DNA from 2 places in the Priestia sp. JNUCC 25 genome. Region 2 is predicted to be linked to the other one. Evidence: riboswitches for the same ligand, from Rfam matches in the RefSeq annotation. Region 2 holds a riboswitch; the other holds the start of a gene.
The links. Region 2 has a riboswitch for S-adenosylmethionine ahead of JNUCC25_RS06525 (bifunctional homocysteine S-methyltransferase/methylenetetrahydrofolate reductase). Riboswitches for the same ligand answer to the same signal wherever they lie in the genome.
Positions count from the first base shown of each region.

Region 1 (8,852 bases), 300 kb from region 2:
CGCTAGCGCTATACGGAATTCATATTCACTGGATTATTCCTACGATTCTTTTAACTTTATTAATATGGGGATTGACAATAGTCGGAATAGATCGTTCTACAAAAATTGCTTCTGTAGCATTAATAATAGAAGTTATTGTTCTATTAGTTGTTTCTATCTTGATTTTATTCTATCCTCCTGAACCATTATCTTTAGAACCATTTCATTTATCTTCTATTAAAGGTGGACTCGCGGGAATTGGTTTAGGTTTCCCTTTAGCTGTTTATCTATTTATTGGATTCGAAAACTCTGTAGCACTGGCAGAAGAAACAGAAAATCCAGAACGTAATACATCTCGAGCTGTTTTAGCCAGTATTGCAATTATGGCTATCTTCTATATATTTGTCACATATTGTGTGATTCAAGGGTTTTCTAATAGTGCTTCTGCTCTAAGCAAAAGTTCAAATCCATTTATGGAATTGGCAAACAGGTATTTAAATGAACTTGCTATCTTTGCGATTATCGCTGGGTTTACTAGCATTGTGGGGATGTCCATTGCTTGCTTAAATGCCTTTTCAAGAATTGCTTTTAATTCTTCTAAAGAAGGGTTAATTTCTACCAAATTTTCAAAGGTATCTAAATGGGGAACGCCGATTGGAACTTTAACATTAATTATGGGAATAGGTTTAGTGCTAGCAATCCTCTTCGGTATATTCAGTGAAAATTGGGTCGTTGGATTTGGTTACGTAAGCACGCTAGGTACCATCCCTATTCTACTAATTTATTTAATGCTTAACTTAGCTGTTATATTTAATAAAAAAGAAAGATGGCCATTTCACCGTAAATTTATCTTTCCAATTTTAGGATTAGTAAGTATTAGCCTTCCTATTTGGGCTATGGTTCAACCTGGTCAGCCGCTCCCAACGGGTTACTTTCCTTGGGCAATATTAGCAGTATGTATAGTCAGTTTAGTTTACTCGTGGTTTAAAGTAAGAAAAGGAAATTCTAAAGCTTCTGCTATAAATCCATTAGAACCATTCAGCACTCAACGGAAATAGTGATGAACAATTATCTGTCATTCACCCGTTAGTTATAGAAGAACTAAAGATTTGTTCCATTTAAATAAGAAGCTCACGCACCTAGAATGCGTGAGCTTCTTATTTTTATAGTCAGCTGTCTTTTTTTAATTTCCTTGCTGAATAATTCCCCAAGGACTGTATCAACTGAACAATAACAATCAAAATTAAAATGGTTGTATACATAACAGTGGGCTCAAAACGTAAGTGTCCGTATTGAAAAGCAATGTCTCCAAGCCCTCCTGCTCCAACAAGCCCTGCCATCGCCGTCGCCCCAATAAGACCAATAGTAGCTATTGTCAGCCCAAGAATAATACCTGAACGTGCTTCTCTAACAACAACATACCAAATAATTTTTGGTGTTGAGATTCCCATTGATTGATAAGCTTCTATAATACCTTTATCTACTTCAAGTAATGCAGATTCCATTAACCTAGCTATATAAGGGGCTGTATACACAACTAAAGGGACAATAACACCTTGTACGCCAATTGTAGTACCTGCAACTAGTTTAGTGAATGGAAGGATGAAAAATAATAAAATGATAAAAGGAATGGATCGAATAATATTAATAATCCAGTTGCACGTTCGATATACCCACACATTTTCAGCTTGCCCACCTGGTCTTGTCATTACTAAAAAAATTCCCATTGGTAAACCAATGATGATGGCAATAATTAACGAGATAATGGTCATCGTAGCGGTTTGTAATAAACCTTCCCAAATTACACTTCCCCACTCATTAAAGAAAGCAGCCATTTAGTTTACCTCCTCTACAATTACGCCTTGATTTGTTAAGTATGTAATCGCTTGTTCATATTCTTCCTTTTCACCACGTAAATGAACGAGTAACTTACCAAGAGTGTGGTTTTTTAGCTGTTCGATTCCCCCTGCTAATATGCTTGGCAATACATTAAATTTCCGAGAAACTAAAGCTAAAGCTGGTTCTTCTGAAAGCTCATTTCCAACAAAGTGCAAAGAAACCAGCTTACCGGTACTGCGATAAGACGCCATTATTTCAGACGGAATAGTGAAAGTATTTTCAGATTCTACAAAGCGCTTTGTTGTCGGATGCTTAGGGTTAGTAAAAAGGGAAACGACTGTACCTTGTTCTACGACGTATCCATTTTCCATAACTGCAATTCGGTCACAAATGCGTTGTACCACATTTAACTCATGCGTGATTAAAAAGATTGTTAATCCAAGCTCTTTATTAATCTTTAACAGTAAGCACAAAATGGCTTCGGTCGTTTCCGGATCAAGTGCACTAGTTGCTTCATCGCTTAATAAAATCTCAGGTTCATGCGCTAGCGCACGAGCAATAGCAACACGCTGCTTCTGCCCGCCGGAAAGCTGTGAAGGATAATGATTTTGTTTATCTAAAAGTCCTACGATTGATAAATATTTTTCTACGCGCTCCTGAATTAATTTTTTGTTTACGCCTTCTAGCTTTAATGGAATCGCTATGTTGTCGTAAACTGTTGCCGTTTTTAATAAATTGTAGCCTTGAAAAATCATGCCGATTTTCCTTCTCGTTTTCTGCAGCTCTTGCTTACTTAGCTTTGATAGATTTTTCCCATCAATGATGACCTCTCCAGAAGTCGGTTTTTCCAATAAATTAATGCAGCGAATTAATGTGCTCTTTCCAGCTCCGCTATAGCCAATAACACCGAATACTTCACCTTTATTAATCGTTAACGAAACATCTTTAACAGCTTCTACCGCTTTTCCGTTCACTTTATAGGTTTTAGAAGTTTTCTTCAGTTCAATCATTCTAACCCCTCCTTAAAATGCCGGTACAACAGAACCTTTAAATTCTTTTTCTATGTATGTACGAATTGTATCTGAATGATAATATTTTTCTAGTTTATCAATAATTTTATCTTGTTTATTCTCTGTACGGACAACAAAATAGTTTGGATATGGATTATTTTTTATTTTTTCATGATAGATTGCATCATCATTAATCGATAAACCCGCTCCCATTGCAAAGTTTGTATTAATGGCTGCTGCAGCTACCTCATCCAACTGAGAAGGAAGTTGAGACGCCTCTAGTTCTACGATTTGAAGATCAAGCTTATTTTCAGCAACATCTTTTTTAGTAGCCGTTGTTTTCACACCATCTTTTAATTTAATAACTCCTGCAGATTCAAATAGTTTTAGCGCGCGGTATTCGTTGCTTGGGTCGTTTGGTACTGCAATTTTGTCTCCTTTTTTGAGCTCACTAACATTTTTTAAGCTATTTGCATAAATACCCATCGGGAATGCTACTGTTTTGAACACATCTGTAATCTTATAATTTTTATCTTCCACTTGCTGCTTTAGAAAAGGCAGGGTTTGATAGTTATTACTATCTAAATCATGTTGATCTAATGCTGTATTAGGAGTGTTATAGTCATTAAAGACTTTTACCGTAATATCAATACCATCTTTCTTGGCTAATTTTTTCACCTGATCTGCAATTTGCTGGTGAGGTCCACCCGTTACACCGATTGTAATCTTTTTCGAATCTAATGCTTGTGCTTCTGTTTTACTGCAGGCCGCTGACACCAACAGCGATGCTGCCACTAAAGTAAGTCCAATTGCTTTTGTTACTTTTTTCATGTTTTTATTCTCTCCTTTATTTTCTTCATAAAAAAACGCCTCCCTTAAAGATTAAGAGAAGCGATAGTTTACGATCGGTTCTCTTATCTTCCAATGCACATAATATGCACATTGCTGGATTTAGCACCAAAACAATACGTGTATTGTTGGGTTGCCGGGCTTCAAAGGGCCAGTCCCTCCACCGCTCTTGATAAGAGTTGTTTTTATAAAGTTTTATTTACATTAATTTAACTTTATTATCCGAAAATTGTCAATGTTTATTTTTAATATAATTTTCAATATAGGAATAATAAAAGATTTATATAAGAAAACTCAATTAAAAGATGATTTGTATAACTTATGATTTCTCTTTTCTTATTCTTATATAGTGAATAGCTTTCTATTACTTAAGCAAGAATACTTTTCTTTGCATTTATGACATTGACAAAAACAGGAATACATCGATATAATTCATATTAATTCTATCGGTAATATATAGTTTATGGAATTCCAAATCTCATTTAAAAATTTTTTACTGTTAGAATATACTTCCTCTATTGTAGTAGTAAGTATATGTTCACTGCCTACTGGATCACCAATGGCACCGAAAAAGCTTTTTAGCAGCTTTTTCGGTGCTTTTTTATTATTCATCACACAGAAATTAGTATCGGGAGGAATAAAACGATGAAAAAATTATACTTTACTTTAGCTTTTGCAATTGGACTTATTATGGCTTTAGGAGGATGCTCTCAAAGCTCTAGCTCAGAAAATAGCGATAAAAAAGTAGTCAAAGTTGCTTTGAGTGATGAAGTAAATCCGCCTTTTCTATTTACGAACGACCAGAATGAGCCTATTGGATATGATATGGATTATTTAAAACAGCTTGAAAAAAAGCTTCCGGAATACAAATTTGAATATACGCTTGGGGAAGAAGAAACAAATTTGGTAGGTGTCTCGACGGGAAAATATGATTTCGCCATCAACTGGTTCTTTAAAAACCCTGAACGTGAAGAAAAGTTTCTTTATCCTGCACATGAATATGGTTATTCTTTAACGGCCTTAGTGACACAAAAATCACGGAATGATATCAAAACACTTGACGATATGGCAGATAAAAAGTTTCCACCCGTATCTGCTACAGGTGGATTGCGCGCTATTTTGAATGCTTATAACAAAGAACATGCCACTAAGCCTTTAACATTAGAAAGCATTGATAACCCTTCTACGGCAGAAAACTTAAAGTTAGTGGATAAAGGTAAAGCGGATGCTATTTTTTTAAACGTAACAACATTTAACGAAGTACAAAAACAGCTCAAATTAAATTTAAAAGTAGGAGGCATTGTATCAAAAGAACCAACTTGGTTAGTCTTTAATAAAAATAATCAAAAACTTGCTGATGAAATTGATAAAGCGACAGTCAAATTAAAAAATGACGGGACGCTAGAAAACTTGGCTAAAAAATGGTTTAAAGTAAATTTCTTTAAAGACTTAAAGTATATTAATCAGCAAAACTTCAATTTCCAAGATTAAATGAGTATAAGAATTCATCATTAAGGCGGGGTGAGATATGATTAGTACTGATTTTCATGATTGGTTAAAACTATTGTGGCAAGTGGTAGATAAACTTCCTTTAACACTATTTATGTTAGGCCTTTCTCTACTTTTTTCGTTGCTTTTAGGTTTCGTGATTGCCCTGATACGCATTCAAAAAAAGCCTGTTCTTTCTAAAATGGCTACCATCTATTTATCTTTTATGCGCTGTACACCGCTGCTTGTTCAGCTGTTTCTTGTATACTTTGGCCTTCCTCAGCTGCTGCTCCTTGTCCATATCGACATTAACAGCTGGAGTCGCATCACTTTCTTGGTGATTGCTTTTTCCTTACATACTGCCGCTCCTTTATCAGAAGTTATTCGTTCAGCATATCTCTCGATTGATAAAGGGCAGTTCGAAGCAGCGTATAGTATAGGCATGAACTATTTTCAATCCTTAAGAAGAATTATCCTTCCTCAAGCGTTTGTAGCAGCACTACCTAATTTAGGAAATGCTACGATTTCATTATTAAAAGATACTGCACTTGCTTTTAGCATTGGGATTATTGATATTATGGGGCAAGTTCGCCTTATTTTGGGCAACAACTATGGAATAGGAATGTTTGAAATTTATGTTACGATTTCACTTGTTTATTGGAGCATGTGTATCGTAATTGAAATCATAGTCAGTTATTTAGAGAAACATCTTAAAAAAGGCAGGGTCAGCATCTCTAAATAACCTGCACTAGTAAAGGAGTGAACATGATTGCCTATTATTGATTTGCGATTTGCTTTGGAGCAAACTCCTGAAGTCTTAAAAGGTGTGCCTTTAACACTAACAATATCGATCATTTCAATGGCGTTAGGAAGTATTTTTGGTCTTTTCATTGCGGTATGCAGAATATATAAAATTCCACTGCTAAAGCAAATAGCTGTTATATACGTCTCATTTATGAGAGGCACCCCATTGCTCGTACAGCTCTATGTATTTTTCTACGGAATCCCTATTTTTATAGAATTTCTAAACGAGACTCAAGGATGGCACTTAGGTGGGGATACTATTTCACCTTTAATTTATGCTTTAATTGCGTACACATTAAATACCTCTGCTTATCAATCAGAGGTATTCCGTTCTTCTATTCAAACCATTGACCGTGGTCAATTTGAAGCTGCATATTCAATAGGAATGACTACTTTTCAAGCTATTAAAAGAATTATCTTCCCCCAATCTTTAGTAGCCGCTATTCCTAACCTTGGAAACATTTTTATTAGTTTAATTAAAGCCACTTCTCTTGCTTTTGCGGTAAAAGTAGTTGAAATTATGGCGATATCTAAGGTCATCGCCAATGATGGGTATAGATATTTAGAAATGTATCTGGTCGCTTCACTTATTTACTGGATTCTTTGCTTTTTCTTTGAAAGGCTGTTTGTAGTCATTGAGAAAAAGCTTAGTTATTATGAATTAAGAGAAGAAGTGCGTTCAGCTTCTTAGTCCCCCTAGAAAAATTACTATAAACTCATCAAGAAAGCTGCCTTAGTAAACGGCAGCTTTCACAATCCCTTAATCCACTATTTCAAGCTTCACTTCATTAAACAAACTAGTAGAATTCCACACATTCAACCCCGCATAGCCTTCTGAAAAGGTATGGTCCACTGCATCAATCACAAGCTTATCATCGAGATAAACTTGAATGTGTTCTCCTTCAGCCGTTACTTTCAAGCGATAATCCGTATTTGTCTTTAAATCCAACTTTCCCCCATCATCGTAAATAATGAGATCCTTGCCTATTCCGTCTCTAAACGCAATGAGTTTTACTTGATTATTAAGCACATCTACATTCGCAGCATAAGCGTTATTTGCCTGTTCATCCGAACGGAATACTAGCGCTCCTGCTCCTGTAGAATTTGAAACAGAATCGGCTAACACCTTTATCTTTGCCTCATATATAAAATTCTTTGCTTTTTCTGATGATAAAGCAAAGGTATCTTCTTTGCTTCGTCCTTGTTTTCCATTAATCGTATCGGCCCATAGTCCGCTAATGCTTTTCCACCCTGATAAGTTTGTATCAACAGGACTTTTATTCCAAATAGATTTTAATGGATACATCTTTAGAGAATTCAATTTTACACCTCCTCCTTTGCTATAAAGCCTTATTTTATTGCTTGAAAGCTTTGGAAAGAGCTGATCTGTTATTACTTCAGTGCCGTCATTACCAAATACTTCTACAGATGACTGGTCTACAAACATATGAAGCTTAACCTTTCCGTCTTTTGGAAGCATGGAAACAGAGTGTTTGTCTTTCACATTTTCACCAAAATCAAAACTTCCAGAGTTTGTTCGGTCAACAAATAATCGCTGCTTGTTTACGTTATAGCTGACTTTTGTATTTTCACTGCCTTCTTTTTGAATTTGAAAACCAAATTCTTGTGCATCTGTATTTGAAACATCGAATTCTGCAATGATTTCATATTTGTTTTCCTGTATGCCTGAAAGAAGATTTTTGTTCTCAGTAACCATCAGATTCTTCAACACCTTTTTTTCTTGCTTATTGCGAATTGAATCAATTGAAACAGGTATTTGTTTTAAACGAAGCCCTTTTGCTGTGTTGGTGAGTTCTATTTTTCTTGGGATTGACATAGAGCTTCTCCAAGTAGTAGTTGGGGTATTGTTGGCATATTGCCAGTTGCTCATCCAGCCTAGCCAATACTTTTCTCCGTTATCTCCTTCAACTCCGCTCCAATCTACAGCAGCATAAAAGTCGGCACCATAATCTGTCCAAAGCACTTCCTCTGGCGGGTTTTCATTTTTAAATGTTTTTCCGTCAAAATCACCAACAAAGTACTGCATACCTGAACCTCCAGCTGCCGCTCCATCATTGATGCTGACCTGCAGCACCCATTTTTTCTTTGTGCTGTCTCCATCAACCGGCAGTTCAAGTAAAGTAGGACACTCCCAAATCCCTCCGTTGCTTCCATGAGTTGATTTCACCCATTCTCCTGACACAGTATTCCAATCTGAAAGCTCTCCGCCTTCCCTTTGTTTAACTTCCTCCGGTTCTTTTGCTACACTGTCTACTTTATCCGGCATTTTTTCTGTATTAAATACATTAACATCATCTAGATTAATATGCCCCCATCCGCCTACAGCTTGATCAACGGCTTTAATGTACAGTACTTCTCCTATATACTTAGAAGCATCCCACACGTAGGGCTGATACTTTTCATCTGCAAACTTTGTATTCGCTTGACGAATCAATTCTTTATCGTCAGATGCTCTGACTAAGGAGACATAGCGGTTTGTGGAGTCGTTTCCGCCTCCCATTAACAAATTGATTTCACCTGAGCCGCTCAATTTAAAATAAGACGAATGTAATTCTCCAGTGGCATTATCGCCATCTTGCTTATCAGAAAAACCCCATAAATGATACTTTCCTTTTTGTTCAAAAAGACCGCTCCAATTTGCGGTTGCATCCGTTACATGATCGTTTGTGAATGCATTTCCCTTTATCGTTTTCCAGCCGGTGAGATCTCCTGTTTCAAAACTTTTATTTTTAATTTCTTTTTCATCCGTATCAATAAACTTAGTCATATTAACGTCTTGAAACTGGACTGAAGATTGATTAACGTGTAGTCCAAACAATCCTTTTGAAAAAGTTTCATCTTTTGCAGTAAGGGTGAAGTTAT
Region 1 is NZ_CM132211.1:1,575,273-1,584,124, reverse strand. Features, by position in the region: gene JNUCC25_RS08030 (APC family permease) at 1-1,037, shown strand, start outside; gene JNUCC25_RS08025 (methionine ABC transporter permease) at 1,149-1,814, opposite strand; gene JNUCC25_RS08020 (methionine ABC transporter ATP-binding protein) at 1,815-2,828, opposite strand; gene JNUCC25_RS08015 (MetQ/NlpA family ABC transporter substrate-binding protein) at 2,841-3,659, opposite strand; SAM riboswitch class I at 3,740-3,856, opposite strand; gene JNUCC25_RS08010 (transporter substrate-binding domain-containing protein) at 4,323-5,168, shown strand; gene JNUCC25_RS08005 (amino acid ABC transporter permease) at 5,206-5,907, shown strand; gene JNUCC25_RS08000 (amino acid ABC transporter permease) at 5,935-6,660, shown strand; gene JNUCC25_RS07995 (GH32 C-terminal domain-containing protein) at 6,730-8,852, opposite strand, start outside.
Region 1: it holds a riboswitch for S-adenosylmethionine, as region 2 does, so the genes downstream of both, JNUCC25_RS08015 (MetQ/NlpA family ABC transporter substrate-binding protein) here and JNUCC25_RS06525 (bifunctional homocysteine S-methyltransferase/methylenetetrahydrofolate reductase) in region 2, are expected to answer to the same signal.

Region 2 (8,852 bases):
CAGCTACCACCATAGCCATGATTGGAAAAGCAAACGCTTGAGAAGTTAAGGAACCAAACAAATTATCAAAATATTCATTGGTCATAAAATCAGGATCGTAATCGTAACTTTCAAACAACACAAATACAACATACTCTAGTACATAAGCCATTCCAATGATAAAAAAAAGCAAAACGACTAGCTTTTTATCTTTTTTACGTATGAATACTGTAAGCAAAACGGCTGTGCTGATAATAATCAATGCAAAAAAAGCAGTATAATGAGGCATAGACGTCTCCCTTTTACGACCTAATTATTACTTAGAGTAAGACGTTTTAGCCAAATTATACATAGCTAGCTTCTATTCAAAAGAGCTTGAGACATAACTACCTCAATCCAATCTAAAGGCGAACAAACGGGATACATGAGATAGTTTGGATCGCTTTCTACACTGCAGTTGATTTCCGTGCAAGACTTCGCTTTCCGCGGGCGGCCGCTGAGCCTCCTCGTCGCTTCCGCTTCTCCCGCAGAAGTCTTTCTTCCGCTTCTCCCGCAGAAGTCTTTGCCTTACCCTTTAGTTAGAAGCCACTACATACCTGAAACCTACGTTCACCATGCCAATGAAAAAAATCCGAACGATTCATCGTTCGGATCTTCTTTCAACTAACATACTTTTGTTTCAGCCTCTTTTAACTCTTCAGCTTATAAAAACTGGAATGGTATCTATTATCCTTCAATCATTTTTGAAAGGTTAGCCATTTCGATAGCTGATGCTGCAGCTTCCCATCCTTTATTTCCTGCTTTTGTTCCTGCACGTTCAATTGCTTGCTCAATTGTTTCAGTTGTTAATACACCAAAGATAATTGGCACGCCTGTTTGTAAGCTTTGAGATGCAACGCCTTTTGCTACTTCATTACATACAAAATCAAAGTGTGGAGTAGCTCCTCGAATAACGGTTCCTAGCGTAATCACTGCATCATATTTTTTAGATTCAGCTAATTTTTTGGCGATTAATGGGATTTCATAAGCGCCCGGTACCCAAGCCACGTCTACGTCTTCATCAGCTACGCCGTGACGTTTGAGCGCATCTTCTGCTCCACTAAGTAAACGGCCTGTAATAAATTCATTAAAACGCCCTACCACGATTCCGATTTTTAATCCTGTGCCTACTAAATTTCCTTCATATAAATGATTCATCTTTTGTTCCTCCTGCTAGTATTAATATATAGTTATTTACATTTCTTTTCATGAATTAGCTTCATTTGTTATAACGAAAAAAAGTGTAAAATTATAAATGTAATAAATGACCTAATTTTTTAGCTTTTGTATCTAAGTATTTTTTATTGGCATCCACTGCCGGCATTTGAAGAGGCACTCGCTCGATCACTTCAAGGTCGTAGCCTTTTAGCCCAGTAATTTTACGAGGGTTATTCGTTAAAAGCTTCATTTGTTTGACTCCAAGGTCTTTTAAGATTTGAGCACCGATTCCATACTCTCGCAGATCCGCCGCAAACCCGAGTTTTTCATTCGCTTCTACGGTATCGTATCCTTCTTCCTGCAGCTTATATGCTCTTAGCTTATTTAGTAAGCCAATACCTCTGCCCTCTTGACGCATATACAGCAGAATGCCGCGTCCTTCTTCTTCAATTTGCGTAAGAGCTGCGTGAAGCTGAGGACCGCAGTCGCAGCGTTCAGAACCAAACACATCTCCAGTCAAACACTCAGAGTGAACGCGAACGAGAACGGGGCTATTATGATCAATATCACCTTTGATAAGAGCCACATGTTCTTTATTATCAAGTTTATTTGTATATCCTACAGCTTTAAACTCACCAAATGCCGTAGGTAAGCTCACTTCTACTTCACGGCTAATAAGCTGGTCATGTTTGCGGCGGTAGGCAATCAAATCTTTTATTGTAATCATTTTTAAATCAAATTGCTCTGCAATTTTTGTTAAATCCGGTACACGTGCCATTGTTCCATCTTCATTCATAATTTCACAAATAACACCCGCAGGCTTTCCTCCTGCTAATACTGCTAAATCAACAGCAGCCTCTGTATGACCTGCACGCTGCAGAACGCCCCCGTCTTTTGCAATCAATGGGAAAATATGTCCTGGGCGTTGAAAATCACTTGCTACCGTCGCTTCATTTACAAGAGCCATAACCGTAGCAGAGCGTTCGTATGCACTGATACCTGTTGTACTTGAAATATGATCAATACTTACTGTAAATGCTGTTCCATGTACATCCGTATTGTTCGCTACCATCGGGTGAAGATTCAATTTATGCGCAATTTCTTCATTAACAGGTGTACAAATTAATCCTCTTCCATGAGTAGCCATAAAGTTAATAACCTCAGGCGTCGTTTTTTCGGCTAATGCAATAAAATCTCCTTCGTTTTCTCGATCTTCATCATCGCATACAATAACCACTTTTCCCTTTTTTAACTCTTCAATGGCTTCTTCTACTTTATGAAACATCTCTTTCACCTCACTGTTAATTTGTAAAACCATGCTGCTGCAATAAATCCTTCATGTTACCTGAACGATTCGAGGCGCCAGGGGTTGACTTATTTGTCATCATCTGATGCATATATTTAGCTAACATATCGCATTCAATATTTACCTTGTCTCCTCGCTGTTTGTCTCCAACGACTGTGTGAAGCACCGTATGAGGAATAAGAGAAATAGTAAATGATTGGTTGCTGACATCAAAAATAGTAAGACTTGTTCCGTCTACGGAAACAGACCCTTTTAACATCATAAATTCACGAAGTTCGGGATCGACTTGAATTTCATAATAAAAGGCATTTCCTTTACGTGTTTTGCTTACAATGGTTCCAATTCCATCAACGTGTCCGCTAACGAAATGCCCTCCAAACCGGCCATTTGCAGCCATCGCCCGCTCTAAGTTAACACGTGATCCAACGGTTAGAAGCTGAAGGGTACTTGCTTTAATCGTCTCCGGCATGACATCGACCGTAAATTCATTTTGAGAGTAAGCCGTTACGGTTAAACAAACGCCGTTAACTGAAATACTGTCCCCTAAGTTCACATCTTCTAACACGGTCTTCGCATCAATCGTAAGAACAATTGCTTCTGTGGCCTTTTGAATACGTTTTATTTTTCCAATTTCTTCAATGATACCTGTGAACATTTTCTTCACCTGCTTTGGCGCTATTCCAACTTCTTATACCGTTTTGAAATAGCAGCTGCTTTTTTTTCATATTTATCTTTCCCCCAACCACTGAAAATAAAAAAGCCCCTTGAACAAATGTCCAAGGGGTCGGCTGAGCTGAATCAGTTTTATCTATGCAAAATTCCGCTAATTGTATACGAAATAAACAGTTATATTTTGTGTACAAAAACAAGGGTAGCTTTAAAAAAGGCAAACGTGTCCCTTATTAATTCAACACAAAAAAACAACTGTGCTTCCTGATCCTTCTCCCATCCAGACTTTTACTGTCGGCTCTAGATTTTAACTAGATCCACCGCTAACATACATCGTATGAAAACGGGTCACGGGCTTAAAAGCATACGCTTTATCACCGCCGGTTGGGACTTACACCCGACCCCGAAGGATAATATATTCGACTGCTATAGTCTTATTTGTTTTACATTATAGCAAAGTAAAATCGACTTGTCACATCATTTAACTTCGTTTTTTCACATCTATTCTTTAAAATCCAGCTTTTAGCTTATTTTTTCTTTTTTAATACATAGCATCCATACAAAAGCTAGTCCAATATAGCCAAATATCGGATACAAAAACTCAAGAAGCTGGGCATATCCGAATTGCCCAATAATAAAGCAGGCCAAGATAATAAACGCAAAAGCTTGTTTGTCATTCAGGGGAAGAAATGACTGAAGCTGCTTAGCGATTCCAAATACATTTCCAATCAATGTAGTAAAAATCTCGCCTAACACAACTACCGTAAATAAAACATTCACCCACGCTGAGATATTTTTAACAACGGCACTCATCGGAATATCAAGTTGAAATGAATAAGGCAAATTGGAAAGGGCAAGATGAGTAGAAACAAGCATAAACGTAAGTACACACCCTCCTATTACGGCCCCTTTTTTAATCACGCTCCTATCTTTCACGGAGCTTCCTAATGGAACCAAAACGGCCTGAGCCAAAGCTAGATTTAGGGAAATATATAAAAAGGGACTAACCGCCCACTTCCACTGCGTGACGAGCGTTAAATCCGGCTTCGTTTGAATCAGTGAGAAATAGCTGATATTTGGTACAAAGATGATAAAAGCAAATGAAAGCATCATCGGCACAACAAGAGAATTAACCATTAAAATACCGTTAATTCCTTTTGCGATAAATATATAAGTTAAAACAATTGTAAAAATCATCCCAACAGGAGGCCACAGTCCAAACTGTTCTTTTCCTATTGCCCCCGTACTCGCTAGCATGACTGAAGTTACTCCAAATAAAATGACAATCATTACACCGTTTACCGCTTTTCCAAGCACATCACCAAATAAATATGTATTAAGCTGCTGATAAGAAGAAGCCCCAATTGCGTGCGAAAGCAGCATCATTTTTGAACCTAGCCAAATAAAAAACAAGCCGCTGACCAAAATTCCGACCATTCCAAGTTCCCCGTACTGTGTAAAAAATTGAACGATTTCCTTGCCTGTTGCAAAACCGGCTCCTACAACGGTGCCTACATACGTAGCAGCAACCTGCAGCGTGAGTTTCCACCTTTTCATGCCCATCACCCTTCTACCCTTCATAGTTCACTATATGTAGAAACGATTAAAAAAAGACGAGCCTTTTTACGTGTAAATCTACGCATATCCCAGCGCTTGTACCTTTTCGTTTATTTTTTATTTTTCATTTTCTTTTTGTATTTCTCACAAAAAACTCCTTAACCCCTAACATAACAGTCATTTTTAAACAAAATATACGGATATTTTCCCTTCAGCTTTTAAATTTCCCTCAATATTTGCTGGAAATTCACAATTTACTGTTGTATAATTTCTAAAAATCAGATAAATTATTAAATAAGTATTCTTTCTATTTAAAAAAATATGTTTCAATTATATACAATTGATTCTTATCATGAGAGGTGGAGGGACTGGCCCTTTGAAACCTCAGCAACCAGTCGTTAGAGACATGGTGCTAAATCCAGCAAGCAATTTATTGCTTGGAAGATAAGAAGGCGAAAAAAGTCTTCTTCTTAAGAAGACTTTTTCTATTTTATCGGCATATTGCATAAAACGAATCACTCGTGAAATAGAAGCGGAACAATTTAAGGAGGTTTTGACATGGGGTTACTTGAAGATTTAAAGTCTAAAATTTTAATTGGGGATGGTGCCACTGGTACCCTCCTTTACTCACACGGTATTGACAGCTGTTTTGAAGAACTAAACATCACCAAACCAGAAGAGGTTTCTCGTATTCACAGAGCCTATGTAGAAGCTGGTGCAAACGTTATTCAAACAAATACGTACGCTGCTAATTATCAAAAACTTGCCCGTTATGGATTAGAAGATTCAGTCAAAGACATCAATGTTGCTGGTGTAAAATTAGCGAAACAAGCTGCAAAAGATCAGGCTTACGTGGTTGGTACACTCGGCGGAATTCGTTCTTTCCAAAAAAACGCTATTAGTTTAGAAGAGGTTAAGCGAAGCATTCGTGAACAAATGTTTTGGCTTTTAAATGAAGGCGTGGATGGCCTTTTATTTGAAACATACTATGATTTCGAAGAATTAAAGACCGTTCTTACACTGGCAAGAAAAGAAACGGATAAGCCTATTATTACCCACGTTTCCCTGCATGATATTGGCGTGCTGCAAGATGGCCGTCCTTTAGCAGATGCATTAAAAGAATTAGAAGCGTTGGGAGCAGATGTTGTCGGGCTAAACTGCCGCTTAGGTCCTTATCATATGATTCAGTCTCTTGAAGAAGTACCGCTTCCTGATCGTGCTTTCTTATCTGCTTACCCTAATGCCAGCCTTCCGGCGTATGTGGAAGGAAAGCTGGAATATGAAACTAATGAAGACTACTTTGTAGAAAGCGCGCGTTTATTCCGCGAACAAGGGGTTCGCTTAATTGGAGGATGCTGCGGTACAACACCAGCTCACGTACGCGCAATGTCATCTGCCTTAAAAGACCTGCCTCCGATTACAAGCAAAGTCGTTAAAATGAGACCAGCCGTTACGGTTCAAGAGCGTGAGCAGCAGGATAAACCTCATATGCATGAAATTGTGAAGAAACGCCGCTCGGTTATCGTCGAGCTAGATCCGCCTAAACAGCTTGGTCCGACGAAATTTTTAGAAGGCGCAAAAGCACTTGATAAAGTCGGCGTAGATGCTATTACATTAGCTGATAATTCTCTTGCCTCACCTCGCATCAGCAACTTGGCAATGGCAACACTGATGCAGCAAGAAACAAAAGCACGACCGCTTATTCATATTACCTGTCGCGACCGAAATTTAATTGGACTTCAATCTCATTTAATGGGACTTCATACGCTAGGAATGAATCAAGTGCTTGCAATTACCGGTGATCCGTCAAAAGTTGGCGATTTCCCTGGCGCCACTTCGGTCTACGATTTATCTTCATTTGACTTGATTAGTTTAATCGCTCAGTTTAATGAAGGACTATCTTATTCCGGTAAACCGCTTGGTCAAAAAACCAATTTTTCCATCGCAGCTGCCTTTAATCCAAACGTGCGTCACTTAGACCGAGCCGTTCAGCGTTTGGAAAAGAAAATCGACTGCGGGGCTCACTATTTCATTACTCAGCCTCTCTATTCAACTAAGCAAATTGAAGAGGTATATGAAGCAACCAAACATTTAACAACACCGGTATACATCGGGATCATGCCGTTAACAAGCGCAAGAAATGCTCGATTTATTCACCATGAAGTACCTGGAATTAAATTATCAGAAGATATTCTAGAACGCATGGATGCAACGGGAAATGACCGGATTCGCGGTGAAGTCGAAGGTCTTGCGATTGCAAAGAACTTAATTGATACAGCATATGAGTTATTTGACGGTATTTACTTAATTACGCCGTTTATGCGCTATGAAATGACCGAGATTCTAACACGCTATATTCATGACAAGCAACTTGTTACATCAGAAAGGAAGATATAAATGAGCTCACTTATCGAACAACAACTAAAGAAGCGAATACTCGTCATCGATGGAGCAATGGGAACGATGATTCAAGATGCTGATTTAACCGCTGAAGATTTTGGCGGCGAAGAATATGAAGGCTGTAACGAATATTTGACTCGAACAGCGCCTCATGTGATTCAGCGCATTCATGAAGAGTACTTTGCAGCAGGTGCCGACATCATTGAAACCAATACGTTTGGCTCAACATCTACCGTACTTGATGAATACGATTTAGGTCACTTGGCTTATGAATTGAATATCGAAGCTGTGAAGCTTGCTTGTGCAGCCCGCGATAAATATTCAACTCCCGAATGGCCTAGGTTCGTAGCTGGAGCTATCGGTCCTACCACTAAAACTCTCTCTGTTACCGGAGGCATTACATTCCCTGAGTTAGTAGAATCGTACGAAGAGCAAGTTCGGGGTTTGTTAGACGGCGGCGTTGACTTACTTTTAGTCGAAACCTGTCAAGACATGCTGAACGTAAAAGCCGCGTTTCTAGGGATTACAGCGGCGTTTGAAAAACTAAAAACCGAAGTTCCTATTATGATTTCAGGAACAATTGAGCCTATGGGAACAACTCTCGCTGGTCAAGATATCGAATCTTTTTACTTATCACTGGAACACATGAAGCCTCTTTCAGTCGGACTTAACTGCGCGACAGGCCCTGAATTTATGACGGATCATATTCGCTCTCTTTCAGACCTAGCCACTTCAGCAGTTAGCTGTTATCCAAACGCTGGACTTCCGGATGAAGAAGGCAATTATCATGAATCCCCTGAGCTGCTTGCTCAAAAAATTAAAGGGTTTGCTGATAAAGGCTGGCTGAACTTTGTAGGCGGATGCTGTGGTACAACGCCTGCTCATATTAAAGCACTGGCTGAAGCGGTAAAAGAGGTTGCGCCTCGTTCGCTCGATCGCTCCGAGCATAACCATGCTGTAACCGGTATTGAACCACTTGTATATGACGATTCTATGCGCCCTCTTTTTGTGGGAGAACGTACGAATGTAATCGGTTCTCGCAAGTTCAAGCGTCTGATTGCAGAAGGAAAAATTGAAGAAGCATCTGAAATTGCGCGTGCTCAAGTTAAAAATGGTGCTCACGTTATTGATATTTGCTTAGCAGATCCAGACCGTGAAGAAATGGAAGACATGGAGGAATTTATTCAAGAAGTTGTAAAAAAAGTGAAGGTTCCTCTTGTAATCGATTCAACGGACGAGAAAGTTATTGAAAAAGCTTTAACGTACTCACAAGGTAAGGTCATTATTAACTCCATTAACTTAGAAGATGGTGAAGAGCGTTTTGATGCAATCTTACCGCTAGTAAAAAAATTCGGTGCAGCTCTGGTTGTCGGTACAATCGATGAAACAGGCATGGCCGTTACTGCAGAACGAAAAGTAGAGATTGCTAAACGCTCACATGATTTGCTTGTTGAAAAACATGGCTTTAATCCAAAAGATATTATTTTTGACCCTCTTGTGTTTCCTGTAGGGACTGGTGATGAACAATATATTGGTTCTGCTGAAGAAACAGTTAAGGGAATTAAAATGATTAAAGAAGCCCTGCCTGATTGCCTGACCATTCTTGGCGTAAGTAACGTGTCATTCGGTCTTCCTCCAGTCGGACGTGAAGTACTAAATGCCGTTTACCTTTATCACTGTACGCAGGCTGGACTCGATTATGCCATTGTCAATACCGAAAAGTTAGAGCGCTATGCTTCTATTC
Region 2 is NZ_CM132211.1:1,276,643-1,285,494, reverse strand. Features, by position in the region: gene JNUCC25_RS06550 (hypothetical protein) at 1-268, opposite strand, end outside; gene ribH (6,7-dimethyl-8-ribityllumazine synthase) at 706-1,176, opposite strand; gene JNUCC25_RS06540 (bifunctional 3,4-dihydroxy-2-butanone-4-phosphate synthase/GTP cyclohydrolase II) at 1,268-2,461, opposite strand; gene ribE (riboflavin synthase) at 2,478-3,137, opposite strand; FMN riboswitch at 3,416-3,566, opposite strand; gene JNUCC25_RS06530 (YkvI family membrane protein) at 3,674-4,708, opposite strand; SAM riboswitch class I at 5,053-5,159, shown strand; gene JNUCC25_RS06525 (bifunctional homocysteine S-methyltransferase/methylenetetrahydrofolate reductase) at 5,267-7,105, shown strand; gene metH (methionine synthase) at 7,106-8,852, shown strand, end outside.